Linked DNA regions of Kribbella solani. The protein of the gene in region 1 interacts with the protein of each later gene in a pairwise test. Links are inferred from orthologs where the notes say so. Each region holds a gene or a part of one and is shown on either strand. Other genes may lie near its edges. The genes, in order: leuS and ligA.

Region 1 (15,420 bases):
CATGCTGCTCAGCCAGTGCAGCGATCGCCTGGGGCAGTTCCGGTACTGCATCTGCCCGTAGCGCAGCCACTGCGTTGCGAGCCTCAGTCAGTCCTTGTACGGCGAGCCGGCGCGACCGTCGGACCCGGTCGAGCGCACCGGCCGTGTCACCACGCTCCTCCAGTAACGCCTCAGCAACTTCGAGCTGGACGCTCAGTGCGCCCAATGAGTGTGCCAGTACGTCATGCAGGTCCCGTGCGATTCGCCCGCGTTCTTCCAGTGTTGCCGCACGGGCATGCTCGCTCTGCGCCAAGCGCGTCTGCTCCAGCAACTGTTCTGTCTGGCGTGCCTGCACCTCGTACTGGCGCCTGTTCAGTCCGAACGCGATCAGTACGGCGGTCCAGAGCAGTTGGGTGAAGAACCAGCTGTCCGACTTGTCGAACCACCAGGCGGACACTACGTACGCCGCGGTGACGCAGACGCCTGCGGCAATGATCGGTCGGTTGCCGTGCCGCGGGAACTGCAGTACGGCGATGTCAGTGATCGATACCAGGACCAGTACGAGTGAGTTGGAGGAATCCACTCCACTGATCAGCCCGTTGGCCACTGCAACGACAGTGAGCAGTACGAAGGCCGTGTACGGGCGTGACGTCATCAGGAGCGTGCCGATGATGAAAACGACCAGTCCGGCACCTAGTACCAGCCAGACCCAGTGCGATGCCGGGTCCGGTCGCGCAGTGGCGAGTACGGCGATCGCCACGCCAGTAGTCAGTACACGGCCGACCCAGCCGCTCTCTCCGTGCGGACGGGTCGGCAGTAGCGCCTTGAGACTCACTGCGGCGTGTACTCCTCGACTGTGTGCGTGGCCTTGCTCTGGATGACCAGGGACTGTGTCAACAGGTTCGCACCGATGGAGACCATCAGCGCGCCGCCGGTGGTGACAGAAGCCCCGAGCAGGTGGCCGACGCCTGCCAGACCGAGCCGGACGACCAGGTAGGCCACCATGATGCCCAGTCCGGGGATTCCAAGCCGGTAGAACACCTTCCCGGCGCGCCGCTCTACCTGCGCGACCCGGCCGGTCGCCACGCCCGCTACCAGTGCGACGACCGCACCGACCACGAGCAGGGTGATCTCGGCGCCGCCGAGACCCAGGTGCCGGTCGTACAACTGGTAGATGCCGATACCGATCACGATCACCGGACCGCGCCAGACGTCGGCGTCGGAGTTCTCCAGCTCGGTCCAGGACAGTCGGCGAACCAGTACGGCGATCACGATGGCGATCACGACAAGTGCGTTCGGCACGGTTCCGAGGCTCATGTCACGGACGGTAGGTCCGGCGGGCTGCCGGCGAGGACCGACCAGGGGTGGAGATCCGGGTGGAGACCCGGCCTGTGCGCCAATGGTTGAAAAGGAGAGTAACGTTCCTCACCGGTAACACCACGAAGGGTCACATCGACGGATCCGGAGGGCCGATGCTTCCGCAACAATCCATCCTCAGACTGGATGCCACCGCGATCGACTACCTCATCATCGCGCTGTACTTCGTCTTCGTCCTCGGGATCGGCTACCTGGCCAGACGCGCGGTGTCGAACAGCCTCGACTTCTTCCTGTCCGGCCGGTCGCTGCCGGCCTGGGTGACCGGCCTGGCGTTCATCTCGGCGAACCTCGGCGCGATCGAGATCATGGGCATGTCCGCCAACGGCGCCCAGTACGGCCTGCCGACCGTGCACTACTTCTGGGTCGGCGCGATCCCGGCGATGCTGTTCCTCGGTGTCGTGATGATGCCGTTCTACTACGGTTCGAAGGTCCGCAGCGTGCCGGAGTTCATGCTCCGCCGGTTCGGCAAACCCGCGCATCTGGTCAACGCGGTCAGCTTCGCGCTGGCGCAGGTGCTGATCGCGGGCGTGAACCTGTTCCTGCTGGCGACCATCGTGAACGTACTGCTCGGCTGGCCGATCTGGGTATCGGTCGTCGTCGCCGCGCTGATCGTGCTCAGCTACATCACCCTCGGCGGGCTGTCGGCGGCCATCTACAACGAGGTGCTGCAGTTCTTCGTGATCGTCGCCGCCCTGCTGCCGCTGACCCTGGTCGGCCTGCACAAGGTCGGCGGCTGGCAGGGCCTGGTGGACAAGGTGAGCGCGTCACCCGGCGGCAGCGACCAGATGTCGGCGTGGCCGGGCAACGCGCTGAGTGGCTTCCACAACAGCTTCCTGTCGGTGATCGGCATCGTCTTCGGCCTCGGCTTCGTCCTCTCGTTCGGCTACTGGACGACGAACTTCGTCGAGGTGCAGCGCGCGATGGCCTCGAAGAACATGTCCGCGGCCCGCCGTACGCCGATCATCGGCTCGTTCCCGAAGATGTTCATCCCGTTCATCGTGATCATCCCCGGCATGATCGCGGCCGTGGTCACGCCCGAACTGGCCCAGTTCAAGGCGAACGGTGGCGGCGAGGTCGACTACAACGACGCGATCCTGCTGCTGATGCGCGACCTGCTGCCGAACGGCATGCTCGGCCTGGCCATCACCGGTCTGCTGGCGTCGTTCATGGCCGGGATGGCGGCGAACCTGAGCTCGTTCAACACGGTGATGTCGTACGACATCATCGAGCGATATCTGATCAAGGACCGGCCGGACGACTTCTACTTGCGTACGGGCCGGTGGGTGACCGTCGGCGGGACGCTGATCGCGATCGGTACGGCCGCGATCGCCTCCGGCTACAGCAATCTGATGGACTACCTGCAGCAGCTGTTCTCGTTCTTCAACGCACCGCTGTTCGCGACGTTCATCCTCGGTATGTTCTGGAAGCGGATGACCGCGACGGCCGGCTGGATCGGCCTGGTCAGCGGTACGGCGACCGCGATCACCGTCTTCGTGCTCTCGAAGAACGGCGTGATCAACCTGCCGGGTCAGGGTTCCAGCTTCGTCGGCGCCGGCGCGGCGTTCGCGGTCGACATCGTGATCAGCGTGCTGGTCAGCCTGGTGACGACGCCGAAACGGGACACCGAGCTGGTCGGCCTGGTGTACTCGCTGACGCCGAAGGAACAGCGCATCGAGGTGGCGGTCGCCGGTGACGGTGGCTGGTACCGCAAGCCGGTGCTGCTGGCCGGGATCTCCCTGGCCCTCACCGTCGTCCTGAACTTCGTCTTCGGCTGACCGGGAGAACCGTCATGGCAGAGAACAAGAAGGCCGGAGCGTTCGACATCCGGATCGTGATCGCGGCCCTGGTCGGGATCTACGGCGTGGTGCTGACGGTGCTCGGCATCGTCGAGAAACAGCCCGAGATCGACAAGGCCGCCGGAATCAACATCAACCTCTGGGGCGGCCTGGCGATGCTGGTGTTCGCCGCCCTCTTCATCCTCTGGGCCCGCCTGCGCCCGATCGTCGTACCCACCGAAGACGAAACGATCGACCAGTAACCTTGCGCGGCGCAGCTACATGTCCGTTTGACGAACATCGGCGTCCGGCCGGGTCCTCCCGGGCGGACGCCGGCGTTCGTAGGCTCGAAGTACCCGATCAGGAGGTACTCCGAGATGACGATCACATCCGAGCGGCCCGAGCTGTCGTCGCTCGCTCAGCAGTACGCGGCCGACGGTTTCGTGCTGGTGAAAGGCCTGCTCAGCAAGGAAGAAGCCGGGTACTACCGGCAGCGCGGCCACGACCTGCTGGCGCGTCTGAACCGTGGCGACGACCCCACCTGGGGAGCTGCCCGCGACATGGCGGACGCACCCACCAAGCTGCAGCACCTGCACGACGCGCAGTTCTATGACGCCGAGTTCTCGAAGCTGCTGGTGGACCCGCGGTTCACCGACGTGGCCGCCGCGGTGATGGGTGTGGAAGACGTCCAGCTGCATCACACCAAGCTGTTCGTCAAGCCGCCGGAGAACGGTTCGCCGTTCCCGCTGCACCAGGACCACCCCTTCTTCCCGCACACGTACCACCGGGTCGGCGCGGCGATCTTCCACTTCGACGACGCACCGGTGGAGAAGGGTTGCGTACGGATCATTCCGGGCAGCCACAAGGACGGACCGCGTGAGCACAGCCCGGAGGGGTCGTACCACCTGACCGAGCCGGGGTTCGACGCGGCGACGCCGCAGCCGGCGGAGGCGGGCGACGTCCTGTTCTTCACGTACCTGACCGTGCACGGCTCCGGTGTGAACACCAGCAACGAGCCACGGACGACCTGGCTGATCCAGTACCGCGACCCGTCCGACCCGCCGACCGTGAAGACCCACGACTGGTCGCTCGGCCAGGGCATGATGCTGCGAGGAGTCGACCCGACCGGCAGGAGCGCTGTTTGACCCTCTCCGACGTTGGGGATGCGGACCGGTTCGTCGACCTCGCTGGACTGTTGGAGTCCTGCGAGGTCGACGGCTTCCACGCGGACTTCCTCAGCTGGGGCCACTACCAGCCGGAGTACTGGCGCAACTACTGGCACACACACTCGTTCCACGAGGTCTGCCTGGCGTACTCCGGGGAGGGCCGCTTCAACAACGGCTCTGTGCAGTACGACGTGCTACCTGGCTCGGTGTTTCTTGCACGCCCCGGAGATGTGCACGAAATCGAGTCGTCACGCACTGCGCCACTGGGAATCGCCTTCTGGGGCTTCACCTTCCGCCCAGTCGATTCCGGCGCCCGCCGTCCTGATGGCGACAGGCACGCGGCCTCCGCTCGGCCCGACGCCTCCGGATGGTCGTCAGGGTTGACTCGGCCCGACGGCCCGGTCATGGCGACTCGGACCGGCTCCTTGCCCTCCCTGATCACCGCACTCGCCACCGAGGCGGCCGCGCCGGTTTCCGGCTACAGCACCGTGCTGAGCGGCCTGGGCGCCGCTCTGGTGCTGGAGACGGCCAGGGCGTTCGCACTGGACGAGGACCTAGCTGTCGAACCAGTGCGCCGTGACAGAGGCTTGCTGGTAGTAGAAGCGATGCAGCGGCACCTACGTGACAACCTGTCTCGTCCCATCACGGTCCGCGACGTAGCAGCCGTCGTGCACCTCTCTGAACGTCATGCGGAGCGGGTGTTCACCCAGCAGACCGGTGCGTCGATCATGTCCACACTGCGCCGGCTACGGCTCGAGCTGGCCGCGCAGCTCTTACTGGACCACTCCTTGTCGGTTACGGCGGTTGCACGGGCATGCGGGTACTCGGACGTACGCCCCTTCTCCACCGCGTTCAAACGGCACTACGGGCGTACGCCGGGCGACCACCGCCGCACCGGCGGAACCGAGTTCCTCTAGTGCTATCCTGACCGCATGCGAGTGAGCCTGCTCCTTACGTAGCCGTACTGGCTTCCAGGCGCATCTGAAGCGCCGGTCGGTACGGCACCCCCTCCTGTGTGAGGGGATTTTTTGTTTCTGGCAGATTTAGGCTCAACACAGACACGAGCGGGAGTAGGACCGTGAGCGAGCAGGTGGACGACACTCCGATTGACCGGGGTGGGTACGACTTCAATACCATGCAGGCCAAGTGGCGCCCGGTGTGGGAGAAGCTGGACCCGTTCAAGGCGAAGGACGACGGCTCGGCGGAGCGTCGCTACGCGCTCACGATGTTCTCGTACCCGTCCGGTGACCTGCACATGGGCCACGGCGAGGTGTTCGCGCTGCACGACGTGCTGGCCCGCTACTGGTTCCAGCAGGGCTACGACGTACTGAACCCGATCGGCTGGGACTCGTTCGGCCTGCCCGCTGAGAACGCCGCCATCAAGCGGAACGAGCACCCGGCGACGTACACGTACGCCAACATCGAGACGCAGGCGGAGTCGATCCGCCGGTACGCGCTGAGCTTCGACTGGTCCCGCCGGCTGCACACGTCCGACCCGGAGTACTACCGGTGGACGCAGTGGCTGTTCCTGCGCTTCTACGAGCGCGGCCTGGCGTACCGGAAGGCGTCGTACGTCAACTGGTGCCCGAACGACCAGACCGTGCTGGCCAACGAGCAGGTCGTCCAGGGGCGTTGTGAGCGTTGTGGCTGGGAGGTCACGAAGCGCGAGCTGACCCAGTGGTACTTCAAGACCACTGAGTACGCCCAGCGGCTGCTGGACGACATGCAGCTGCTGCAGTGGCCGGAAGAGATCCTGCTGATGCAGCGGAACTGGATCGGCCGGTCCGAGGGCGCCTTCACGAACTTCCAGGTCGAGGGCCGCGACGAGCCGATCAAGGTGTTCACCACCCGGCCGGACACGCTGTTCGGTGCCACCTTCATGGTGGTCGCCCCGGACGCGAAGCTGGCCGCCGAGCTGGTCACGCCGGAGCAGCAGACCGCCTTCGACGAGTACCTGACGAAGGTCAAGGCGACCACCGAGATCGAGCGGCAGAGCACCGAGCGCGAGAAGACCGGTGTCTTCCTGGGCTCGTACGCGATCAACCCGGTGACCGGTACCCGGATCCCGATCTGGGCGGCCGACTACGTGCTGGCCGACTACGGCACCGGCGCGATCATGGCGGTTCCCGGTCAGGACACCCGGGACTGGGAGTTCGCCGAGAAGTTCGAACTACCGATCGTCCGTACCGTGCAGCCGACGCCGGACTTCGACGGCAAGGCTTTCACCGGTGACGGCCCGGCGATCAACAGCGCGAACGACGAGATCAGCCTGGACGGGCTGGAGGTCGCCGAGGCCAAGTCGCGGATCATCGACTGGCTGGAGAGCAAGGGCCTGGGCGAGCGGACGATCAACTACCGGCTGCGCGACTGGCTGCTGAGCCGCCAGCGCTACTGGGGCTGCCCGATCCCGATCATCCACTGCCCGTCCTGCGGCGAGGTCCCGGTGCCGGACGACCAGCTGCCGATGGAGCTGCCGGACCTGCGCGGCGCGGACCTGCAGCCGAAGGGCGTGTCTCCGCTGGCGGCGGCCCGCGACTGGGTAGAGGTGGCCTGCCCGAAGTGCGGTGGCGCGGCCGAGCGCGACACCGACACGATGGACACATTCGTCGACTCGTCCTGGTACTTCCTGCGTTACCTGTCGCCGGAGTACACCGACGGACCGTTCGACCAGGGCATGGCCGACCGGTGGATGTCGGTGTACCAGTACGTCGGTGGCAAGGAGCACGCCGTACTGCATCTCCTGTACTCGCGGTTCTTCGTCAAGGCGCTGTACGACATGGGCCTGCTGAAGGTGGTCGAGCCGTTCACCCGGCTGCTGAACCAGGGCCAGGTCATCAACCAGGGCAAGTCGATGAGCAAGTCCCTGGGCAACGGCGTGAACCTGGGCGACATGATCGACGAGTACGGCGTGGACGCGGTCCGGTTGACGATGGTGTTCGCCGGTCCGCCGGCCGACGACATCGACTGGGCGGACATGTCGCCGGGCGGTTCGCTGAAGTTCCTGCAGCGCGCCTGGCGGCTGGCGGGCGCGGTCGAGGCGCCGGTCGGTACCGACCCGTCGACCGGTGATCTGGAGCTGCGGAAGCTGACCCACCGGACGGTGTCCGACGCGGCCGAGCTGATCGACTCGCACCGGTTCAACGTGATGGTCGCCCGGATCATGGAGCTGGTGAACGCCACCCGGAAGACGATCGACAGCGGACCCGGTGCGGCCGACCCGGCCGTCCGCGAGGCCGCCGAGGCAGTGGCGATCCTGCTGAGCCTGGTCGCGCCATACACGGCCGAGGAGATGTGGGAGGAGCTGGGGCACGAGCCGACCGTCGCCAAGGCGGGCTGGCCGGCGGTCGACCCGGCGCTGCTGGTGGAGGACACCGTGACCTGCGTGGTCCAGGTGGCCGGCAAGGTGAAGGACCGGCTGGAGGTCGCGCCGGACATCACCGACACCGAGCTGGAGCAGCTGGCGCTGGCGTCGGAGGCGATCCAGAAGGCGCTGGACGGCCGCGGTACCCGCAAGGTCATCGTCAGGGCGCCGAAGCTGGTGAACATCGTTCCGGCCTGACCCGGAAGCTACGCTGCAGAGATGCGTTCCGAGCTGATCGACGTCGAGACCGGTGGTTCCGAGGTCGTTGTCGACCTGACCAGCAGGTGTGAGCGGTTCGTCGCCGCTGAGGCCCACCAGGCCCAGGGCGACGGGCTGCTGCACGTCTTCGTGCCCCACGCGACCGCCGGGATCGCGATCCTGGAGACCGGAGCCGGCAGCGACACCGACCTGCTGGCGGCGCTGGAGCAGTTGCTGCCGCGCGACTTCGGCTGGCAGCACCGGCACGGTACGCCGGGGCACGGCCGCGATCACGTCCTGCCCGCGCTGGTTCCGCCGTACGCGAGCATCCCGGTGCTGGACGGCCGGATGATGCTCGGCACCTGGCAGGCGATCTGCCTGGTGGACACCAATGTGGACAATCCCCGGCGCCAGGTCCGGCTTTCCTGGCTGCCGGGTTAACGGACCACCGGGTAACTGGTCGAAAGGTATTTTGGTGACTTATCGTGATGTTGCCGGTCGCGTTACGTTCACGAAACACGATGCCGCTTGAATTGTCCGCATGGCAGCCCTGGACACCCTGCGCGACGTCACCACTGAGCTGCTGGTTCGCGCCACCCGGGGAATTTCGGCCGGCAGCCTGCTGAATGCCGACTCGGGCCGCGCCGACACCAGCGCGCGCCTGGACGATTGGGCCGGGGTGCTTTCTCTGTACCCGGCCGATAATGAATCTCCGTCAGCTCGCGCAACTGCTTGAAACACCTTTCCGCGGCCTATTCAGGTGCGGCGGCCCGCGGTTCCCGCGCCGGTCCGCCCCCGCGAAGACACGTCGGTCACGTTATGTTGTGACAGGAACGTGAGGCCTTCAGAGGGGTGACGGGCTGTGTCGGACGCGGATGGCCGGGCGGATGGGCGGCGGGGGTTCGCCGATCTGTTGCTCGACTTGAGGGTCCAGACCGGCCTCTCGCAGGAGGAGCTGGCGGACCGGGCCGGGCTGAGTGTGCGCTCGATCCGGGAGATGGAGGCCGGGCGGGTGGCTCGGCCGCGGAAGGAGTCCGTCCGGTTGCTGGCGGCCGCATTAGGCCTGCGGGACGGCGACACGGACCATTTCCTCGCTGCAGCCGGTCACGGCACTGTGCGTCCGGTCGTACGCCCCGTGTCGCCGCCTGTTGTTTCGGTCGCCGATGCGGCGCCGACCGGGCTGCGCTGGCGCGGTACGCGACCGATCCCGGACGGACTGGTCGGGCGCGAACAGGAGCTGTTCGAGCTCGAGGGACTGCTCCGGCAGAACCGGCTGGTCACGCTGGTCGGTCCAGGTGGAGTAGGCAAGACCGAACTGGCACTAGCCGCGGCTGACCGGTTCTCAGGCGCCGACACCACAGTTGTGGTTGTCGACCTCACCACTGTCCAGCGGGACGCCGCAGTACCGTCAGCCATCCTCGACGCCTTCGGGACTGCCCCTGGCACGTCTGACCTCGACGACGTACTGTCCGGTCGCCAGCCGGGCGATCTGGTCATTGTGGAAGACAACGCCGAGCACGTACTCGACGGGGTGGCCACAGTCGCCAACCGGATGGTCCGTAGCTTCCCGGGCGTTGGCGTACTGGTCACGTCCCGCATCCCGCTCGGTCTACCCGACGAAGTGGTGCGGCGGGTCCAGGTGCTCGGCGTACCCGGCAATGACGAGAACTTCGAGGACATCGCCGCTAGTCCAGCCGTGGAGATGTTCACACGGCGGGTCGCACGGGTCCGTCCTGGCTTCGTGCTGACTCCGGAGAACGCACCGACCGTGGCGAGGCTGTGCCGTCGCCTTGACGGCCTGCCGCTCGCGCTGGAGCTTGCTGCCGCGCGAGCTGGATCGCTGTCGGTCGAAACGATCCTCGCCGCGCTGGACGACCGGTTCCGGTTGCTGTCTGGTCCACGGCGTTTCGGTGCGCCGCATCAGCGCACGCTGGCGGACACGATCGCGTGGAGTGTGGACGCATTGTCCGATCCGGCGCGACAACTGCTCTACCGCGCTTCGGTGCTCGGGTCGCCCTTCACTCTCGAAGCGGTGGCCGGCGTGTGTACGGGTACGCCGATCGACGGGATCGACGTACCGATGCTGCTGTCCGAGCTGGTGGAGAAGTCACTGCTCCAGCCGGTACATGAGTTCGAGCAGTTGTACGGAGCGCGGTACAAGCTGCTGGAGACGATCAGGGAACACGCGTACGCCGGGCTGTCCTCGCAGGGGGACGACCGCACTGAGTTCAGGGACCGGGCGGTGGCGTGGTGCTCCACGTACGTGTCCGGGCTGGACGGGGCCTGGTCGGCACCGGACCGCGACCGGCGGTACCGGGCCGCGCATGCGAACTCCGCGCTGTTCGAGGTGGCGCTGGAGCGGTCGGCTGAGCAGGGGGAGTGGGACACCGCCGCGCGGATTGTGCTTGGGTTCCGGATCGCGTGGCAGTACCAGGCGAGTGTGGCCGAGAGCGGCATCCGGTGGGCGACGCTGTGCGCTGACAACGTGTCGGACAAGGAGACCAGCGGGCGACTGCTGGCGATCGCGGGACGGCTGTCCAGTCTGACCGGTGACATCCGTGGTGCTCGCCGGCACTACGAGGAAGCCCGGACCCGGATTCCTGGCGAGACCGAAATGGGTCTGGTCGCTCGTGGCGGTTGGGTGTCGTCCGGGTCGCATCTGCTCGATACACAGAGCCTGGCCGAGGTACCGGCGCTGGTGGACGACGCACGCAAGCATGGCGACGTACAGCGGTCTGCGACCGTACAGGCGACCTGTGGTCTCGCGCTGCTTCGGTGGGGTCGTCTGGTGGAGGCAAAGGAGCTCCTGCTCGCGTGGGAGGCCGCACTGGTCAATCCGGGCGTGTACGCCGACGAGATCGCGTACATGGCACTCAGCCGCGTCGACCTCGAACTAGGTGACGTAGACGGCGCCCGGCACTGGGCCGTGCTAGCGCGAGACAGCCAGGCATCGGACGATCCGGAGCGTACGAAGGTGGCCGGCTGCCTGGCGATGGTGGAGTTCCACGCCGGACAGTACGACGAGGCGCAGGCGCTGCTCGACCAGGCCGACGCGGACATTCGCGGGCATCGTGGGTACTTCGACTATCTCGTGATGCTGTACCGCTCCCGGCTCGCACGGGCAGCCGGTGAAACAGAGCAGGCGCGGATCGCCGTACGCGACGCGGTGAACCGCCTGCTGCTCGAAGGGCGGGTCGTCTACCTGCTGGAGGTACTGCCCGAGGCTGTCGCGGTGCTGCACGCACTGGGGCGTACTGAACCGGCGGACCGGCTGTGCGGGCAGCTGCTGGCGTGGCAGCGGACCATGGACCCGCCGATGCTGCCGACGGCCTGGGCAGTGCTGCAGGAGTCGTGCGAGCGCGCATCCATGGCTGATGGCTGGCCGGAGACGGATCCGGCGGCTGCCGTACAGCGGCTGGCGAACGACGTACTCGTCGCGCTTTCCTGACGCCGATCTCCCGAAGCTGCCGGGTAACTGCCGGTTGTTCTGCCTCGTCCTGACCTGGCTGCCGGACCAAGAATTACAGCCGTAGGGCAGGTTCCACGAAGCAGAGACCGACACCGGGCGGTACCGGCAGCGAAGGGGCGGTGGACCGTGAAGAGGCCATGGCACATCGCTGACCTGCCGACGAGCGCGGGGGAGGCGACGCGGAGGGCATCCGGCGGCTGGTTGGTGGGGGCGCCGAGCGGCTGCCGAGAGCTCCGGAGTGCTGCGGAGTGCGGATCTGTCCTGCCTGTACCGGACGCCGTGCGCCGTCAGGGCACCGCTTCCGGGGCGGGGTTCCAGCACCGGGTCAGGCACACGACACAGGGGACGAGTGTCACGACCCGGCCGGCGCGAGGACCGGTGGGTTTGGTCACCCACCGGCGGGCCGGCCGCTGGAACCTCCCGGGGACCTCGACGAGCTCGCGGTCAGGCCGGTCCCAAGCGGACCGGATTCGGGGAGTAGCTCGCCGAGGCCCCACCTACGTCAGCTGACAACCAGGGGGAGTCAGCCGAACCAGCCGGGCTACCGACGCACAGGGGACGCCGCTAGCCCGGCCCGAACCACCCAAGGCGAGGTGAAGGCCCCGGAGGGGTAGGCCTTCACCTCGCCACTACCTCACGCTCCACAACCCGCTCGGGCACCGCTCGGCCACGCACGCTTCACGAACCGCTCCTGCGACGCTGCTTCGCCACCTGCGGTCCGCCAGCCTCGCGCAGTCCGCGGCGTGGGCTGCGGCAGTCGCCGGGTCGTGGCAGCTCGCGAGCAGCGGCAGCTCCGACGCACAGACTGACCGCTAAACCGTCCGGTAACCTCGCATCATGTCCGGCAGCGTGCACGTCGTCACCGACTCCACGGCCGGCCTGTCCACGCACGAGGTACTCCGGCACCGCCTGACCGTCGTCCCACTCCAGGTCGTGATCGGCGGCACCTCGTACGACGACGGCGCCACCTCGGCCGACGCGGTCGCGGAAGCACTCAAGACCTTCACCCCGGTGTCGACCAGCCGCCCCGCGCCGCAGACGTTCGCCGACACGTACGCCACCTGCGCCGCCAACGGCGCCACCGCCGTGGTCTCCATCCACCTCTCCGGCGACATGTCCGGCACTTTCGAGGCCGCCATGATCGGCGCCAAGGATTCCCCGATCCCGGTCCGCGTCGTCGACTCCCGCTCGCTCGGCATGGGCCTTGGCTTCCCGGTCCTGGCCGCGGCAGCCGCGGCCGCCGCCGGCGCCGACGCCGAAACCGTCGAGGCCGCCGCCCGCGCCCGAATGAAAACCGTCTCGACGTACTTCTACGTAGACACCCTCGAGTACCTCCGCCGAGGCGGCCGCATCGGCGCCGCCCAGGCCCTCTTCGGCACCGCCTTAGCCGTCAAGCCCCTCCTGACCATCAACGGCGGCCGCATCGTCCCGCTGGAAAAGGTCCGCACCTCCAGCCGAGCCATCGCCCGCCTCGCCGACATCACCGTCCAACGCGCCGGCGACACCCCCGGACAACTGGCCGTCCACCACCTCTCCAACCTGGAAAAGGCCCAAACCCTCGCCGACAACCTCGCCACCCGCCTCCCCAAAGCCGACGAAATAGCCGTCCGCGAAGTAGGAGCCGTAATAGGCGCCCACGTAGGCCCCGGCCTCCTAGCCGTCGTAATCAGCCCCCACTAACCCTCACCAGCTCAACCCGCACCACCGGGCCCGCACCTGCGCCTGCACTCGCCTGCGCGCGCCCGCCCGGCCTCCTGCGGTCCGCGAGGTTTTCCACAGCCGACAACTTACGAGTCAAACCTCCTCCACAGGCTCGTACTTTCTCTGTCGTGAAGGCCTTCCGCCGCACCCCCACCCCCGAACCACCCACCCGAGCCCAAGCCCTGGCCCGCCTAGCCCCCCAGCCCCACCCCGACGAACAAATCCAAGGCGGCTGGACCCCCAACACCCCCTCCCCACCCCACCCCTCAAACCCCCCACCCCACCCCAACACCTCAAGCGCGTCCACCCACCACCACGACGCTGCCGCCGCGCCCACCTACCCCGACCCCTCCACCACGCCCGACCACCTCAACGCCCCCGACACCCGCCTACCTGGCCAACCCACCTTTACCCAGGCACCCACCCGCCCCGGCGTCCACCCGCCGTCCGACCGCTCCGCACCTACGAGCACCTCGGATCCCGACACGCGACCGCTCGACCAACTCACGCGTACCCGTCTCCGCAACGCCCGCTGGAGTCTGACGCCGCGCCACATCCTGGTCCTGACCGCCATCCTCGCGGCGGGTCTCGCCTGGGCCGCGTGGAACTTCCTCCAAGCCCGCCCCGAGCCGCTCCCAGAAACCCGCCCCACGACCGCCGCCGCCGGCACTCCAGTCGCCCAACCAGGTAACCCCGCCCAATCCACCAACCCAGCTCAACCAGGAAACCCCGCCCAACCAGGCAACCCCAGCCAACTGACGAACCCCACCCAACCGCCCAACTCGACCCAGCCAGCCAACCCCGCCCAGATAACCAACCCGACCCAACCCGCGAACGCCTCGACCCAACAGCAGCCCAATCAGCCCGCCAACCCATCCACCCAGCAACCAACCCCGGGCACCACATCCCAACCCCAGGTCGTCGTCCACGTAGCCGGAAAGGTCCGTCACCCCGGCCTGATCCGCGCCCCCGCCGGTTCTCGGGTAGCCGACGTACTCGCCCTGGCCGGCGGCCCCCTCCCCGCCGTAGACCTGACCACCCTCAACCTCGCCCGCCCGGTAACCGACGGCGAACAAATCATCGTTGGCCAACCCAATCAACCCCCACCCCCGACACCGCCAACCACCGCACCCGGCGTCCCCACCCCCGCATCCACCGCAAACACCACAGTCATAAACCTCAACACCGCCACCCTCGACCAACTGGACGCCCTCCCCGGCGTAGGCCCAGTCCTGGCCCAGCGAATCCTCGACTACCGAACCCAGAACGGCCCGTTCACCACCATCGACCAACTCCAAGACATCCCCGGCGTAGGCCCCAAAAAGTTCACCACCCTAAAACCCCATGTCCGCCTCTAACCCACCCGCCCCTGACCCGCCCGCCTCTAACCCGCCCGCCTCTGACACGCCTGCCTCTGACACCTCCGCGGTGGAGCGGCTGGATGCTCGGTTGCTTGTTCCGGCCGGCGCCGGTTGGCTGGCTGCCGTTCTTCTGCTCGACAAACCCCCACGGACAGCAGCGTTAGCCGCCACCACAGCCCTCACGCTAGCCACCGCCCTCGCCGTCCTCCTCCGCCAAATCACCCGCCATCCTCGACGCCACCCCCGTTGGACCAACCGCCGCACAACCGCCGCCTGGACAGCCGCAGGAACCCTCGTTGTCATCACCGCGCTAGCCATCGCCGCCGCGCTCCAGTCCGCGAGCCTTCGCGCCGGCCCCGTCCACGACCTAGCCGCCAGCTCTACCACCGTCACCACCCGCCTGAAGATCGAAGGAGACCCGTCACTTCGCCAAAGCACAACCGCTCGCCGCCCGCCGTACGTAGTGGTGAAAGCAACCATCGAGGAGGTTCGCGCCCGCACTCACACAACTCGCGTACGCACCCCGGTGCTCGTCATCGGCAGCGTGAAATGGCAGTCCGTCAGGTACGGCCAGCACGTCGAGGCGACCGGTCGACTCGAACCGGTCGAGGCCGGCTCGAACGTTGCCGCGATGCTCTCCGTCCGCTCACCGCCACGCCCCATTGACGAACCGCCGTGGTGGCTCCGCGCCGCCGAACATGTCCGCGCCGGCCTCCGGGAAGCTGTCTCCGGTCAACCCGAAGACGTCCGCGGCCTGGTCCCAGCCCTGGTCATGGGCGACGTATCCGCCGTGTCCACCGACCTCAACGCCGACTTCCAGACAACCGGCCTGACGCATCTCTCCGCGGTGTCGGGCACCAACCTCACCCTGCTACTCGCCTTCCTCCTACCGCTGGCACGATTGATTGGAGTACGAGCCCGCGGCCTCACCATCGTTGGCGTACTAACGGTTGTGGCGTTCGTCGTACTAGCGCGACCGCAACCCAGTGTCCTGCGTGCAGCCGCGATGGGCCTGATCGCGTTGGCGGCGATG
Region 2 (15,236 bases), 2.9 Mb from region 1 along the record:
CGACCTGGTGTTCAGCTCGACGTGCACCTCGAGCCCCAGCACCGGGTCGTAGGTGGCCAGCGCGTCATCGATTTCGAGTACAGCAGCAGTCATCGGGTCACCCCCAGCTCCGGAGCCTTGGTCATCAGCACGCCGCCCCACTGGTCGGCCAGCGCCGACTCGAGCGCGGCACCGACCTGGTAGCACAGGTCGTCGCGCAGCACCGGCGCCATCACGTGGAAGCCGACCGGCAGACCGTCCTCGTCGGCGAGGCCGCACGGGAACGACGCGGCCGCGTTACCGGCCAGGTTGGACGGGATCGTGCACAGGTCGTTCTTGTACATGGCGATCGGGTCGTTGATCCGGTCACCGATCGGGAACGCGGTCGTCGGCGTGGCCGGCGACACGAGCACGTCGACCTGCTCGTACGCGTTCGCGAAATCGCGGGCGATCAGCGTACGGACCTTCTGGGCCTGACCGTAGTACGCGTCGTAGTACCCGCTGGAGAGGGCGTGCGTACCGAGGATGATGCGGCGCTTCACCTCGGCGCCGAACCCGGCTTCGCGGCTCAGGCTGGTCACCCGCTCCGCACTGTTCTCGCCGTCGTCGCCGACCCGCAGCCCGTACCGCATCGCGTCGAACTTGGCCAGGTTGGACGACGCCTCGCTCGGCAGGATCAGGTAGTACGCCGGCAGGGCGTACTCGAAGTGGGGGCAGGAGACCTCGACCACTTCGGCGCCGAGCTTGGTGAGCAGCTCGACCGCTTCGTGGAAACGGGCCTCGACACCCGGCTGGTACCCCTCACCGCCGAGCTCCTTGACGACGCCGATCCGCAGCCCGGCGACGTCACCGTTGCGGGCCGCCGCGACCACCGGCGGGACGTCCTGATTGATCGACGTGGAGTCCATCGGGTCGTACCCGGCGATCGCCTCGTGCAGCAGCGCCGCGTCGAGCGTCGTCCGCGCGCACGGGCCCGGCGTGTCCAGCGAGGACGCCAGCGCGATCAGTCCGTACCGCGAGGTGCCGCCGTACGTCGGCTTGACGCCGACGGTGCCGGTGAAGGCCCCCGGCTGACGGATCGAGCCGCCGGTGTCGGTGCCGATCGCGAGCGGTGCCTCGTACGCCGCGATCGCCGCCGACGAACCGCCGCCGGAACCGCCGGGGATGCGGCCCAGGTCCCACGGGTTGTGCGTGGTGCCGTACGCCGAGTTCTCGGTGGAGGAGCCCATCGCGAACTCGTCCATGTTGGTCTTGCCGAGGATGACGATCCCGGCCGCCTTCAGCCGCTTGACGACCGTCGAGTCGTACGGCGGTTTCCAGCCCTCGAGGATCTTCGAGCCGGCCGTGGTCGGCACGCCCTCCTGGGTCAGCACGTCCTTCAGCGCCAGCGGCACCCCGGCCAGCGGCGCCAGCTGCTCGCCGGCCGCCCGCTTCGCGTCGACGGCCTTCGCCTGCGCCAGCGCGCCTTCGGAATCCACGTGCAGGAACGCGTGGACGTCACCGTCGACGGCGGCGATCCGGTCCAGGTGGGCCTGGGTCACCTCGACCGAACTGGCCTGCCCGGACGTCATCAGCTCCGCCAGCTCGGCGGCGGTCTTCCTGGTCAGGTCGGTCATCAGTCCTCCTCCAGGATCCGCGGCACCCGGAAACGCTGCTCCTCCGCGGCCGGCGCGCCGGAGAGCGCCTGCTCGGGGCTGAGGCACGGGACGTTCTCGTCCGCGCGCATCACGTTGGTCAGCGGCAGGGCGTGCGAGGTCGGCGGAATGTCGTCCGCCGCCACCTGGCTGACCTGCCCGACCAGGGAGATGATCTGGTCGAGCTGCGGCGCGAGGTGGTCGAGCTCGGAGTCGGAGAGCTCGATCCGCGCCAGTCGCGCCAGGTGCGCGACCTCTTCGCGGGTAATCGATGGCATGAACTGATCCAATGCGTGCAGTAGCTGGAAGCGCAAACACCAAGAGGTTCTCGGTGTGATGCACGTCAGCTTAGTGGGCCGGATGTGACAGCTGTATTTCCCGTCCCCGAAGCTGTGGACAACTACCCGATGAGATGGGCGGGCGTGTCTGTCCCTACCGCTCTGTAACATGGGCGGCGACAGGGCGTTACGCGCAAGGTGATCGGCTGGGAGATGATCGTTCGGTGTTCCTGCTGCGCTTGATCATCCCGGACCGGCCCGGATCGCTGGGTACGGTCGCCACCGCCCTCGGTGAGGTGAATGCCGACATCCACGCGATCGAAATCGTCGAACACCGGCGAGAGAACGGCACCGCCGTCGACGACATCGTGGTCGACCTGCCACCCGGCGTACTGCCCGACCGGCTCGTCTCCGCCTGCAACGGGGTGGACGACGTCGAGGTCATCTGGTTCTCCCGGTACGGCGCCGGCGGCGGACTGCACATGGACCTGGAAGCCGTCGAGCAGATGACATCGGCTCCCGCGGACGCGATCGACATCCTGGTCGAGCAGTCACCCGCCGTACTGCACGCGGACTGGGCCGCCTTGCTCGACGGGACCGGCAGCGAGGTGAAGGTCGCGCTCGAGACCAGCGCGACACCTGAGTTCGGCGATGTGGCCGGCCGGTGGATACCGATGCAGAAGGCGAGCACGCTGGAAGCGCCCGAGCACAAGGGTCTCTCCGAGTCGGTACTGGTCGCCGCGCCGCTCGATTCCGACCAACGCATCCTGGTCATCGGCCGCCGCGGTGGACCCGAATTCCTCGGCTCCGAGGTGGCCCGGCTTTCGTACCTGGCCTCACTCGCGGTCACCATCCGCGCCACCGCCTGACAGCTCAACCGGTTGCCTGGCTGACCGGTTGCTTGGCTGAAAACAGCGAGCCCCCGTCCGATCGCGTCGATCGAGCGGGGGCCTTGGCTGTTCGTGATCAGGTGAACTGGAAGTAGGCGAACGCCCACAGCGCGGCGATGATCAGCAGCACCACGACGCCGACCAGCACGACGATCAGGATCGCCTGGCTGTTGCTGCCGTTCTGATCCGGGAGGTCGAACTGGGTGGGGCCCCAGGCCCCACCACCGTCGACGCGCTGGACCGCCTCGGGCGGTGGCGTCACCACCGTCCGCTGCTCCCGCTTCTCCCGGGGGAACTTCATCCGGTCCTCCGTCCCTGCGCCCGTACCTGTCACCGTACCGGTCAGACGTAGAACGACTCGTACGTGATCTCGATCTGCTGCGACGAGTAGCTGTCCGAGTTGTTGCCGCGGATCTCGACCCGCCAGCCGGCCACGTAAGAAGCGTACGACTTCCCGTCACCGTGCGCCTGGATGTACGACTTCAGCGCCGCGACGTCACCGCCCTTGAGCGCCCCGAACGCGTCGTTCATCACCGTCGGCATCGCCCGCTTCACGTCACCCGGGCTACCCGACGCGCTCATCTGCAGCACCTTGATGCCCTGGCCGTCGCTGGCGTAGAAGTACACCCGCTGGTAGTTCGAGTCGCCCGTCTCCTTGGTGCAGGAGCTCGTACAGACGTACCCCTTGCCCTTCAGGGCCGCGACCAGCTGCGGCTTCTGGGTGTCGAACTGCTTCGGCGGGATGTCCAGCGAGTCCTCACCGGACTTCGCCCCCGACAGCCGGACCGTGTCGCCGTCGTTCCGGAGCTCGAACTCGCCCCAGGTACTGCCGACCTTCTCCGACTTCTGGCCGGACTTCACCGCGTCCTGGACCTTCTTCACCTGATCCCCGCCGAACGTGTCGTTGCCGACCGCCTGCAGGATCTGGTCGAAGACGACCTGGGCGTTGTTGATGTTGTCGGCGTTCTGCGACTCGAACCGGATCGCGAGAATGGTGCCGTCGGACTGGAACTGGAAGACCGCCTCGGCCTTCGTGCTGTTGTCGTACTTGAAACAGCCGCGGTGCGCGCCCTGACTCGTGTTGAACAGGTCACTACAGCCGAAGCCGTTGCTCTGCAGCTTCTCGGTCGCGGTCTTGGCCTGACCGGTCGCGTTGCCGAGCTCGCCGTTCTGACCGCCGCCACTGCTGGACGGGCCGTCCGTCGGCTGAGCGGTCGTGGTGGTGCTCGGCCCGGAGGTCGGGGTGTCGTCACCGCCGAACGCGCGGATGCCGAGGAAGACCAGGAGTGCGATCACCACGATGCCCGCGACGCCACCGCCGATCACCAGCGGGAGCTTGTCCTTGGGGATGCCGCCGGGGCCCTTGGAGCCGCCCGGACCGCCTGGACCGCCGAGGCCGGCCTGCTGCCAAGGCTGCTGGCTGGGCTGACCCTGCTGCTGATGCCAACCGCTCTGCTGCTGACGCTGACCCCAGCCCTGCTGCTGGTACGCACCACCCTGCGGCGGCTGCCCCCAACCACCCTGCTGCCCACCCTGCTGACCGGGCTGCTGCTGACCAGGCTGGCCATGCTGACCCGGCTGGCCGGACTGACCGGGCTGGTAGCCCTGCTGGCTCGGCTGGTCCTGGGTAGGCGACGGCTGCCCCCAACCGCCCTGCTGCTGCGGCTGCCCATGCGACGGCTGCCCGTGCTGAGGCTGCCCCTGCTGCGGCGGCTGTCCCCACCCACCCTGAGCCGGCGGCTGCTGCCACCCACCCTGCTGCGGCGCCTGCCCACCCTGCTGCGGCTGCCCACCACCGTGAGGCGGCTGCCCGCCCTGAGCCGGCTGCCCGCCGCCCTGGGGTGAGTGCCCGCCCTGCGGTGACTGCCCACCCTGAGGGGGCTGCCCACCCTGAGGGGGCTGCCCACCGGCTTGCGGTGACTGGCTACCGGCTTCAGGCGATTGTCCACCGCCTTGGGGCGGCTGGCCGCCCTGTCCCCCGTGCTGCCCGCCTGGCTGGCCCCCCGGCTGCCCAGGACCCCATGGTCCCTGCGGCGGCGTCGTCATAGCTTGCTCCTTCTGACCCACGTCTCGACGTGCAAAAGTTAACAGTCCGACGGCTCAGGGTTGCCGCCGGATCCGTCCAGCCCCAAGTCGGCCCCGAATTCGTCAGGCGTCACCGGCCGCCGGCGTGGTCGCCACCGCGGCCGCCGCCTCCGGCCCGTCCGCCAGCAGCACCCGGAATCCGGCGGCATCCAGGATCGGTACGCCGAGCTGCACCGCCTTGTCGTACTTCGACCCTGGCGAGTCACCGACCACCACGAACGACGTCTTCTTCGACACCGACCCGGCTACCTTCCCGCCACGCCCGACGATCGCCTCGGTCGCCTCGTCCCGGCTGAATCCCTCGACGGTCCCGGTCACCACCACCGACTGCCCGACCAGGGTCTGCGGCAGCGTCGGCCCGGTACGCTCCTCGCGCATCACCACCCCGGACGCCTGCCACTTGTCCACGATCGCCTGATGCCACGGCACCTGGAACCACTCGATTATCGCCTGCGCGATGGTCGGCCCGACGCCTTCGATCTCGGCCAGCTGCTCCTCGCTTGCCGCCCGGACGTCGTCGATGTTGCCGTACGCCTCGGTCAGCGCGATCGCCGCGGTCGGCCCGACATGCCGGATCGAGAGCGCCACCAGCGCCCGCGACAATGGTTTGGCCTTGGCTTCTTCGAGGTTCGCCACCAGCTTCCGCGCGTTCGCGGACAGAGCACCGGCCTTGGTGGTGAAGAACGCGCTCCCGGCCAGTTGCTCCTCCGTCAGCGCGAACAGGTCGCCCTCGTCGGCGATCAGCCCGTCCCGGATCAGCGCGTCGGCCGCCTTGAACCCGAGCCCTTCGATGTCGAACGCGGACCGCCCGGCCAGGTAGAACAACCGCTCCCGCAGCTGACCCTGGCAGTACTGCGAGTTCGGGCAGCGGATGTCGACATCGGACTCCTTCGCGGGCGCGAGCCGCGTGTCGCACCACGGGCAGCGCGTCGGCATCTCCCAGGCCGGCAGCCCTTCCGGCCGCAGGTCGACCACCGGGCCGAGCACTTCGGGGATGACGTCGCCCGCCTTCCGCAGCACCACGGTGTCGCCCGGGCGGACATCCTTGCGGGCGACTTCCTTGGCGTTGTGGAGCGTCGCGTACTCGACCGTGGACCCGGCCACTCGGACCGGCTCCAGATGCGCGAACGGGGTGACCCGGCCGGTCCGGCCGACGTTCACCTCGATCTCGATCAGCTTGGTGTTCACCTCTTCCGGCGGGTACTTGTACGCGATCGCCCAGCGCGGCGCGCTCGACGTCGAACCGAGCGCCCGCTGCAGATCGACCTCGTCGACCTTCACCACGACGCCGTCGATCTCGTGATCCACCGAATGCCGGTTCTCGCCGTAGTACGCGATGAACTCGTTCACCTCGTCGAGCGTGCCGACCCGGCGGGCGCGGTCGCTGACCGGCAGGCCCCAGGCCTTCAGCTGGTCGTACGCCGCGGAGAGCCGGCCGAGCTGGTGACCCTCGACCTTGCCGAGCCCGTGCACGACGAAGCGCAACGGGCGGCCGGCCGACACGCGTGGATCTTTCTGGCGCAGGGATCCGGCGGCGCTGTTCCGCGGGTTCGAGAAGACGTCCTTGCCGGCCTCGACCAGCTGGGCGTTCAGCTCCTCGAAGTCCTCGACCCGGAAGTACACCTCGCCGCGTACCTCAAGGAATGCCGGGAGATCGGTGCCGGTCAGCTCGTTCGGGATGCTTTTGATCGTGCGGACGTTCGGCGTGACGTCCTCGCCGGTCCGGCCGTCACCACGGGTCGCGCCGCTGACCAGCTTGCCGTTCTCGTACACCAGGTCGAGCGCCAGGCCGTCCACCTTGAGCTCGCAGAGGAAGCCGCTGTCGTGGATCTGCTGGACGGTGACTTCACGCTCCAGGCGCTTCGCCCAGGCCTCCATCTGCTCGGCGGAGAACGCGTTCCCGAGGCTCTCCATCCGCATCGGGTGCTGCACCGGCGTGAACAGGGTGGAGATCGGCGCGCCGACCTTCTGCGTCGGCGAGTCGGGCGTACGAAGCTCCGGGTACTGCTCTTCGAGGCCCTGCAGTTCGTGCATCAGCGCGTCGAAGTCGGCGTCCGAGATGATCGGAGTCGACAGGTAGTACCGCGCGCGGTGGTCCTCGATCTCCTGGCTCAGCGCGGCGTGGCGCTCCCGCACCTCCGGCGGCGCACCCGCGGTTTCCTCCGTACTCATAGGAAGAACTTACCGCCGCCCACCGACATTTCCGACGAACAGAACGCCGCCTACGGCGGCGGGAGTGGCGGGTGCCGCTCGTGCGCGGTTCAGGCTTCGGCGGCGTCGCCGATGACGTCCGCGACGGCGCGGAGGAGGTTCAGGCGGGTTCTGGCATCGCGGGGTGACGGAGCGGCGGCCAGGCCGCAGGCGGGGGTGATTACTACCTGTTTCATCAGCTCAGGGTCCAGCCCGAGCTCCCGCCAACGCTGAATGAGTGGCCGAGCCGCCTGTTCTTTGTCAGGCACCGCACCAGTCGTAGCAACCAGCCCGGCATAGACCGTCGTCCCAGCCTCAACAGCAACAGCTATCTGATCCCACGCCGCGTTGTTGAGCAACGAAACATCCACTGCAACCCCACCGGCACCAGCCTTGGTGAACACCTCGATCGGCGGCCGAGCAGCACAGCAGTGCACGACAGTAGGCGCAGCAGACGTCAACAGACTCAACAGCTCCACCGCACCAGGCCCATCAACGGACCGATGCTTACTCCACCCAGATGCAGTCGGCACCGCACCAGCAAGTACAGCGGGCAGTGCAGGCTCATCCACCTGCAACAGCACCTCAGCACCCGGTACGCGCTTGCGTACCTCAGCCAGATGCTCTTCCACCCCAGCCGCCAACGCCTGCGCCAGGTCACGCCGCGCACCGTGATCAGCCAGCACCTTGTCGCCACGCGGCCGCTCCACCGTCGCAGCCAGCGTCCACGGACCAGCGACCTGTACCTTCAGCGGCCCCTCGTACCCGTCGCAGTACTCCTCCAGTACATCCAGGTCTTCCTTGAGCAACGCCCGAGCCCGCCGCTGGTCCAGACTCGCCCGTGCATCACCACCACCGGTCAGCCGCCACCCAACCGGCTGCAGGTCAGCCGCCAGCTCAGTGAGCACAGCAACGCTCCGACTCAGCATGTCCCCGTACGGGCGCGCCGGCAGCTCCGGGAGGAAGGGGATGTCCACCAACTCGAGTACGGCGCGCATCCACTCCCGGATGTCATCGCCAGGAACGGACCCAAGACCAGTGGTCGTCATACGGCAGCAGTAACGCGCTGAACCGAGTCAATCGTGGCGGAGCCCACCACACGCGTGCCGTCGTACAGCACGACCGCCTGCCCGGGCGCGACCGCCGACGTCGGCTCCGTAAACTCCACCTGCACCAGATCGCCATCCAGCCAAGCAGCCACCGACACTTCATCACCGTGCGCACGCAGCTGCGCCTTGGCGTCCAGCCGGCCTGTCGGCGCCGGACCGCACCAGCGCGGCTTCGACGCGGTCAACCGCTCCACTGCAAGCTCAGCACGCGAACCGACCGTCACCGTACGATCCACCGGGCTGATGTCCAGCACGAACCGCGGCTTGCCATCCGCAGCCGGCGTACCGATCCGCAGGCCCTTCCGCTGCCCAATGGTGAACCCATGCGTGCCCTGGTGCTCACCGAGCTTGTTGCCCTGCGCGTCGACGATGTCACCCGGCGCCTCGCCCAGCTGCTCGCTGAGGAACCCCGGCGTGTTGCCGTCGGCAATGAAGCAGATGTCGTGACTGTCCGGCTTGGCAGCCACCGACAGCCCGCGCCGCTCGGCCTCCGCCCGGATCTCCGTCTTCACCGTGTCGCCGAGCGGGAAGTAGGCGTGCGCCAGCTGCTCCTGCGTCAGCACCCCGAGTACGTACGACTGGTCCTTCGCCGGGTCCACCGCCCGGTGCAACTCACGCGTACCTGACGGGGTGTCCACGATGCGCGCGTAGTGCCCGGTCGCGACCGCGTCGAAACCGAGCGCCAGCGCCCGCTCCAGTACGGCACTGAACTTGACCTTCTCGTTGCAGCGCAGACACGGGTTCGGCGTACGCCCGGCCGCGTACTCGCTGACGAAGTCCTCGACCACATCGGCGTGGAACCGCTCGGCCAGGTCCCAGATGTAGAACGGGATGCCGATCACGTCCGCCGCCCGGCGCGCGTCCCGGGAGTCCTCGATCGTGCAGCAGCCACGTGCGCCGCTACGGTACGACTGCGGGTTCCGGCTGAGTGCCAGGTGCACTCCGGTCACGTCGTGCCCGGCCTCGGCCATCCGCGCGGCCGCCACGGCAGAGTCCACTCCACCGGACATGGCTGCGAGTACCCGCATCAGCTGTTCCTTCCTACGTTCTGCAAACCGGCGGACTTCGCCCGCTCCACTACCGATCCGATGCTGTCCAGTACGGCGTCGATGTCCGCGCGCGTACTCGTGTGCCCGAGGCTGAACCGCAACGAGCCACGCGCCCGCTGGTCGTCGTAGCCCATCGCCAGCAGGACATGGCTCGGCTCGGCGACTCCCGCGTTGCACGCTGACCCGGTCGAGACCTCGATGCACCGTGCGTCAAGCAACAGCAGCAGTGAGTCGCCCTCACAGCCGCTGAAGGACAAGTGTGCGTTACCAGGCAAGCGCCCGACCGGATCGCCCGACAGCTTGGCGCCTGGGACCGTACTGATGATGCCGCTGATCAGGCTGTCCCGCAGCTCGGCCAGCCGGCGCCCCTCGTCCTCCTGATGCTTCACCGCATGCTCCACGGCCACAGCGAACCCAGCCGTCGCCGGTGCGTCCAGAGTGCCGGAGCGGACGTCGCGCTCCTGTCCCCCGCCGTGCAGGATCGGCGTCAGCTTCGTCTCCTTGTGGACGACCAGCGCGCCGATGCCGTACGGGCCGCCGACCTTGTGCGCCGACACCGTCATCGCGTCCACCCCGAGCGCACCGAAGTCCACCGGCACCTGCCCGACCGCCTGGACCGCGTCGGTGTGCACAGGGATCGCGTACTCGGCCGCGATCGCAGCCACCTCGCGGACCGGCTGGAGCGTACCTACCTCGTTGTTCGCCATCATGAGTGTGACGAATGACACGCTCTCCGGGTCGCTCTCGATCGCCCGGCGGACGTCGTCCGGACGTACGCGCCCGAGCTCGTCGACCGGAAGCCACTCCAGCTCGGCCTGCTCATGCCCCGCCAGCCAGACCGCCGGGTCCAGGACCGCGTGGTGCTCGATGCCGCTGAGCAGAATCCGGCGGCGGCGCGGGTCCTCGGCCAGCCGGGACCACCACAGGCCCTTCAGCGCTAGGTTGTCCGCCTCCGTACCCCCGGAGGTGAACACGACCTCGCTCGGCTGCGCCCCCAGCGCCGCGGCGATCGACTCGCGTGCTTCCTCGACGGTCCGCCGGGCCGCCCGGCCGGAACCGTGCAGGGACGACGCGTTGCCGGTCCGGCCGAGGTGACGAGTCATCGCCTCGATCGCGGCCGGGAGCATCGGCGTCGTCGCGGCATGGTCCAGGTACACCGGGCGACGGTCAGAGGAAGTCATAACGGTTTCAAGGGTATGTCCGGCCCGGATGTTCCCGCAGTCGGGGATGCTGGGCGGATGACACAGGAAATCCTCGACCAGCGCGCCGCGGCAGTCATCGAAGCCAACAAGTACCTCACCCTCGGTACGGTCGACGCGGCCGGCCTCCCGTGGGTGACACCGGTGTACTTCACCCCCGACGGGCACGACGCGTTCTACTGGGCGTCGTCGCCGGACGCCGCCCACTCACGCAACCTGACCGCGCGGCCTGACGTCAGCATCGCGATCTTCGACTCCAGCGTGCCGATCGGCGGCGGATCAGCCGTCTACTTCAGGGCGTACGCGACCGAAGTACCGGCGGACGAACTGGAGCGATGCGCCTCGGTCTTCGCGGCACGCTTCCCGGAACTGCGCTCGTATACGGCGGCCGAACTGTCCGGCGCGTCAGAACTCCGCCTGTACCAGGCCAAGCCCACCGAACACTGGCTGATGGTCCGCGGCAGCGACCCCGACTACGGCACCGGCACCGACTCCCGCCACCCAGTCTGGCCCCGCGGCTGACGGGTTATGTGATCGCTGGCAGGTTGCAACACGCCAGTGGTGAAACAACCCGCCAGCCGCAGTGGGATGGGCGTTAGGGGTGGCGCCAGGTGGAGTGGTGGGTCCAGGTGATGGTTTTGGCGGCTTGGGTGCAGTTGTAGAGGGAGGCGTGGGCGGGGAGATCGGTGCGGAGTTGGGTTTCGGGTGCGTGGCGGGCCAGGAGTTCGAGGGTCGGCTCGTGGCGGCCGGTGTCCTCGGCGGCGATCAGGAGCGCGGCGTAGCGGGCGTGGGTACGCGGCTGGAGCGACAGCACACACGCCCGGGCTGCCTCGGCGAGGTCGACGTACCCCCAGAGGTTGCGGCGGTTCTCCTCCGGCGGCGCGTCGGCGATGTACTCACGGACTTCGGCCGGCGTGAGAATCCAGTGGAAGCGCAACGCGGTGACCTGCACGCCACGACGCGCGTACATCTGGCCCATCCGTTCGAGCACATCCTTGGTCAGCGCGTACGGGTCGACGTACCGCAGCTCAGTGTCCTCGTCGACCGGCACCGACGGCGTACCGATCTCCTCGGGCGACCACGCGGTCCCGTAGATCGAACCACTGGACGCGAGCACCACCGTCCGCACACCCAGCTTCCACGCTTCCTCAAGCGCGTTGAACGTACTGATCCCATTCGCCTCGAACAACTCAACCGGCTCGATGCCCTCCGGACTGGCAACCCCCGCACAATGCACAACTGCATCCACAGCAGGCTCAGCCATCGCCCCAGTGGTCGACTCAGCTGCTGATCCGGCCATCGAGCGGGCGACCGCTTCACGGTCCATCAGGTCGACCGGGTCGGGCCCGATGCGGTCCGCCTCGACCACCTGATGCCCGGCAGCCACCAGCTGCCGGCACACCTCCGCCCCCAACTTCCCCCGCGCCCCACTCACCCAAATCCGCACCCACCGCATGCTAGTGCCCACCTCACCCACCGCCGAGCGGCACGCGCACTGAGCCGAGTGTCGCGCGCACTGGGAGGTGGAAAGGCAGCCCGGCCCGATCGTGGATCGGGTCGGGCTGCCGGGTGGGAACTACGCGGCCGGCGTGGATTGCCGGGTCCGGTTGGCTGGGTTAGGACTTGCGTTTGGTGACTTCTTCGGTGGCGGTGGGGAGGACTTTGTGGAGGTCGCCGACGACGCCGAAGTCGACGAGTTCGAAGATGGGGGCTTCGGGGTCTTTGTTGACCGCGATGATGGTTTTGGAGGTTTGCATGCCGGCGCGGTGCTGGATCGCGCCGGAGATACCGGCCGCGACGTACAGCTGCGGTGATACGGTTTTGCCGGTTTGGCCGACTTGGTAGGCGTGCGGGTACCAGCCGGAGTCGACGGCGGCGCGGGAGGCGCCGACCGCGGCGCCGAGCGAGTCCGCGAAGGCCTCGATCGGGGCGAAGTCACCACCGGTGCCGCGGCCGCCGGACACGATGATCGCGGCCTCGGTCAGTTCGGGCCGGCCGGTGGCCTCGCGTGGTTTGGAGTCGGTGATCCGCGCGGTCTTCGCGGTGTCGGAGATCGTCACGTCGAACTCCTCCACCTCCGGTGACGTCTCGGCGGCTTCCGGGGTCGCGGCGTTGGGTTTGACGGTGATGATCGCGGTGCCGTGGGTGACCTTCGACCGGACGGTGAAGTTCCCCGCGAACACCGACTGCGTCGCCACCGCACCACCAGCACCACCAGCACCAGCACCAGCACCACTAGCGTCACCGGCGTCGGCTGGTTGGACGTCGACGGCGTCGGTGATCAGGCCCGAGTCCAGCTTGATCGCGAGCCGGGCCGCGATCTCTTTGCCCTCGGCGTTGGAGGAGATCAGGATCGCGGCCGGTTCGACCTTGGCCGCGACCTGCTGCAACGCCTCGGCCTTCGGAGCCACCAGGTACTGCGTGAGGTCGGGGTTGGTCAGCGCGATCACCTTGGTCGCGCCGTACTGCCCCAACACCGGCAGCGCCCCCTGCACCTGCGTGGCGCTGTCGGCGGCGCTGTCGCTGATGAACACGGCGACCGGGTCGCCGAGCCGGCGGGCGATGGTGAGGAGCTCGGCGGTCGTCTTACGGACCACACCCGCGGAGTGGTCAACCAGAACCAGAACCTTCGACATCCCAGACATAACTTCAGCTGTCCCTTCTCAGGTCTCAGAGGAACTTGTTCGTGGACAGGAACCCGACCAGCTCGGCAGCACCACTGCCATCCTCGTCGGTGACGATCGTGCCGGCCGTGCGGGCCGGACGGGCGGTCACCTCGACCACCTCGGTCCACGCACCCGAACCACCGACCTGCTCAGCGGTCAGCCCGAGGTCGGCCAGCGACCACGACTCGACCGGCTTCTTCTTCGCCGCCATGATGCCCTTGAACGACGGATACCGCGGCTCGTTCGCCTGATCCGAAACACTCAGCACCAACGGCAACGTGCCCTCCACCGTGTCACTCGCCGTGTCACCATCACGCCGAATCCGGACCGTCTGCCCGTCCACCGACACCTCCGAACCCAACGTCACCGCCGGCAGACCGAGCCGCTCCGACACCATCGCCGGCACAACCCCCATCCCGCCATCGGTCGAACCCATCCCGAACACCACCAGATCAGCCTCAAGCCGGCCCAGCGCCTTCGCCAAAATCAGCGACGTCGCCACCGCATCCGACCCATGAATCGCCTCATCCACCACATGAACACCCGCGTCCGCGCCCATCTGCAGACCCTTCTTCACCGCATCCGCGGCCTGCTCCGGGCCCACCGTGAGCACCGTCACCTCCGCATCCCCGGCCTCCTTCACAGTCAACGCGGTCTCGACGGCATACTCGTCCAACTCCGACAACAACCCGTCAACACCAGCACGATCCACCGTGTTGTCCTCCGAACGGAAACGACGATCCGCGGTAGCATCCGGCACGAACTTCGCGCAGACGACGATCTTCATAGCGTGTGAGACCCCTTCTGGTTAACGGTCGCTCCAAGCCTTGCATGGATGTTACTCGCGAGAAACATGAGTGGCGTGCGAGTCCCATCACAGTCCCGGGCACCGTAGGTCTGACTAGGCTGACTCAGGTGACCGAGACGTTACCGCTGACCGGCGAGAGGACCGCGCCCGGGATCTGGCACGAGAACTACTGGTTCGCGCGCCACGAGGCTGCCTATCGCTGGATCACGGCCCAACTACCGATCGAACGAACCGGCCGGATCCTCGACGCCGGCTGCGGCGAGGGGTACGGCGCGGAGCTGCTGCGCCTGGCGGGGGCGAGCTCCGTGACCGGTCTCGACTATGAAGATACGACGTTGCGGCACGTCCGCCGGGTTTATCCACAGACCAATACGGTCCGGGGCAATCTGGTGCAGACGCCGTTCGCCGACGACGCGTTCACGATGGTCACGTCCTTGCAGACGATCGAGCACCTGTGGGAGCAGCCGCGCTTCGTATCCGAGTGCGCGCGGATCCTCCGGCCGGGCGGGACGCTCGCGGTCAGTACGCCCAATCGGCTGACCTTCCCGAGCGGGAACTGGTACCACACCCGCGAACTCACCGGCGCCGAGTTCGCCGAGCTGCTCGAACCACATTTCGAGATCACGTACACACTCGGGCTGCATCACGGCGTACGGCTGACGTCGTGGGAGGAGCGGTACGGGTCGTGCGTGGATGCACAGTTGGCGACCGGGTACGCCGACTGGGATGACGAGCTGGCCGACCTGGTGCGCGGCACGACGTACACGGACTTCGAGATCCGCCCAGGCGACCTGGACGAATCTCTCGATCTGCTGCTGGTGGCGACGCCTACGGGCGGATGATGCGCTCGACGAGCTTGCCGGCGATCAGGTAGACGAGGGCGGCGATACCCCAGTTCACCAGGAGAGTGTTCTTCGCGGTCTGCAGCCGGAACAGGTCCTTGAACGGGCCGACCAGATCGTGTCCGCGCTCCAGAATCCAGCGCACGATCTCGTTGCTCTGGTTGGTCTGGTCGAGCGCGGTGAACAGAGCGCCCAGCGCAAGCACGGCCGCCGCGAGCACCGCGATCAGCCAAACCAGTGAGGCGATCAGGTTCCGCACCTTGCGAACGCCGGAGCCGACCGAGCCCAGCGCCTGCTTACCCTTGCCGGACCCGCCGCGCGACCCGGTGGTTTTGTTGCCTCCGGCACCACTCCCGCCAGCCGCCTTCGCCCGCGCGACCGCACCCACCTTGCCCGAACCACCAGCATCCCCGGCCCCACCGGCATTCCCACCGGCACCGGCGTTCCCGGCACCACCAGCGTTCCCACCGGACCCGGAATTGCCGGCACCACCCGTGGCGTGATTGT

What was found.
Region 2: the proteins of leuS (region 1) and ligA interact in binary tests that used the Escherichia coli proteins (3 or more experiments, as listed by UniProt). The link is inferred for Kribbella solani from one-to-one orthologs.

What each region holds. Positions count from the first base shown.
Region 1 is NZ_JACHNF010000001.1:3,228,298-3,243,717, reverse strand. Bases 5,023-8,115 are described here. They hold leuS (leucine--tRNA ligase), read left to right. Parts: upstream 5,023-5,375; coding sequence 5,376-7,856; downstream 7,857-8,115. Other genes in these bases: HDA44_RS14440 (YjbQ family protein), read left to right, coding at 7,878-8,115; HDA44_RS14450 (helix-turn-helix domain-containing protein), read left to right, coding at 5,023-5,214. Also shown: HDA44_RS14475 (histidine kinase), read right to left, coding at 1-814; HDA44_RS14470 (hypothetical protein), read right to left, coding at 811-1,296; HDA44_RS14465 (sodium:solute symporter family protein), read left to right, coding at 1,452-3,131; HDA44_RS14460 (hypothetical protein), read left to right, coding at 3,146-3,394; HDA44_RS14455 (phytanoyl-CoA dioxygenase family protein), read left to right, coding at 3,509-4,276; more of HDA44_RS14450, read left to right, coding at 4,273-5,022; more of HDA44_RS14440, read left to right, coding at 8,116-8,297; HDA44_RS14435 (hypothetical protein), read left to right, coding at 8,398-8,592; HDA44_RS14430 (helix-turn-helix domain-containing protein), read left to right, coding at 8,719-11,304; HDA44_RS14425 (DegV family protein), read left to right, coding at 12,163-13,005; HDA44_RS38525 (ComEA family DNA-binding protein), read left to right, coding at 13,155-14,384; HDA44_RS14415 (ComEC/Rec2 family competence protein), read left to right, coding at 14,455-15,420.
Region 2 is NZ_JACHNF010000001.1:281,093-296,328, reverse strand. Bases 4,485-7,393 are described here. They hold ligA (NAD-dependent DNA ligase LigA), read right to left. Parts: upstream 7,039-7,393; coding sequence 4,930-7,038; downstream 4,485-4,929. Other genes in these bases: HDA44_RS01310 (uroporphyrinogen decarboxylase/cobalamine-independent methonine synthase family protein), read right to left, coding at 7,128-7,393; HDA44_RS01320 (hypothetical protein), read left to right, coding at 4,485-4,626. Outside these bases: Asp-tRNA(Asn)/Glu-tRNA(Gln) amidotransferase subunit GatB, read right to left, coding at 1-93; Asp-tRNA(Asn)/Glu-tRNA(Gln) amidotransferase subunit GatA, read right to left, coding at 90-1,595; Asp-tRNA(Asn)/Glu-tRNA(Gln) amidotransferase subunit GatC, read right to left, coding at 1,595-1,891; HDA44_RS01335 (ACT domain-containing protein), read left to right, coding at 2,116-2,760; HDA44_RS01330 (hypothetical protein), read right to left, coding at 2,858-3,082; HDA44_RS01325 (hypothetical protein), read right to left, coding at 3,124-4,107; more of HDA44_RS01320, read left to right, coding at 4,222-4,484; more of HDA44_RS01310, read right to left, coding at 7,394-8,105; tRNA 2-thiouridine(34) synthase MnmA, read right to left, coding at 8,102-9,193; HDA44_RS01300 (cysteine desulfurase family protein), read right to left, coding at 9,193-10,395; HDA44_RS01295 (pyridoxamine 5'-phosphate oxidase family protein), read left to right, coding at 10,453-10,935; HDA44_RS01290 (NAD-dependent epimerase/dehydratase family protein), read right to left, coding at 11,009-11,860; HDA44_RS01285 (electron transfer flavoprotein subunit alpha/FixB family protein), read right to left, coding at 12,030-13,049; HDA44_RS01280 (electron transfer flavoprotein subunit beta/FixA family protein), read right to left, coding at 13,084-13,866; HDA44_RS01275 (methyltransferase domain-containing protein), read left to right, coding at 13,995-14,729; HDA44_RS36880 (hypothetical protein), read right to left, coding at 14,716-15,236. UniProt on the Escherichia coli protein: DNA ligase that catalyzes the formation of phosphodiester linkages between 5'-phosphoryl and 3'-hydroxyl groups in double-stranded DNA using NAD as a coenzyme and as the energy source for the reaction.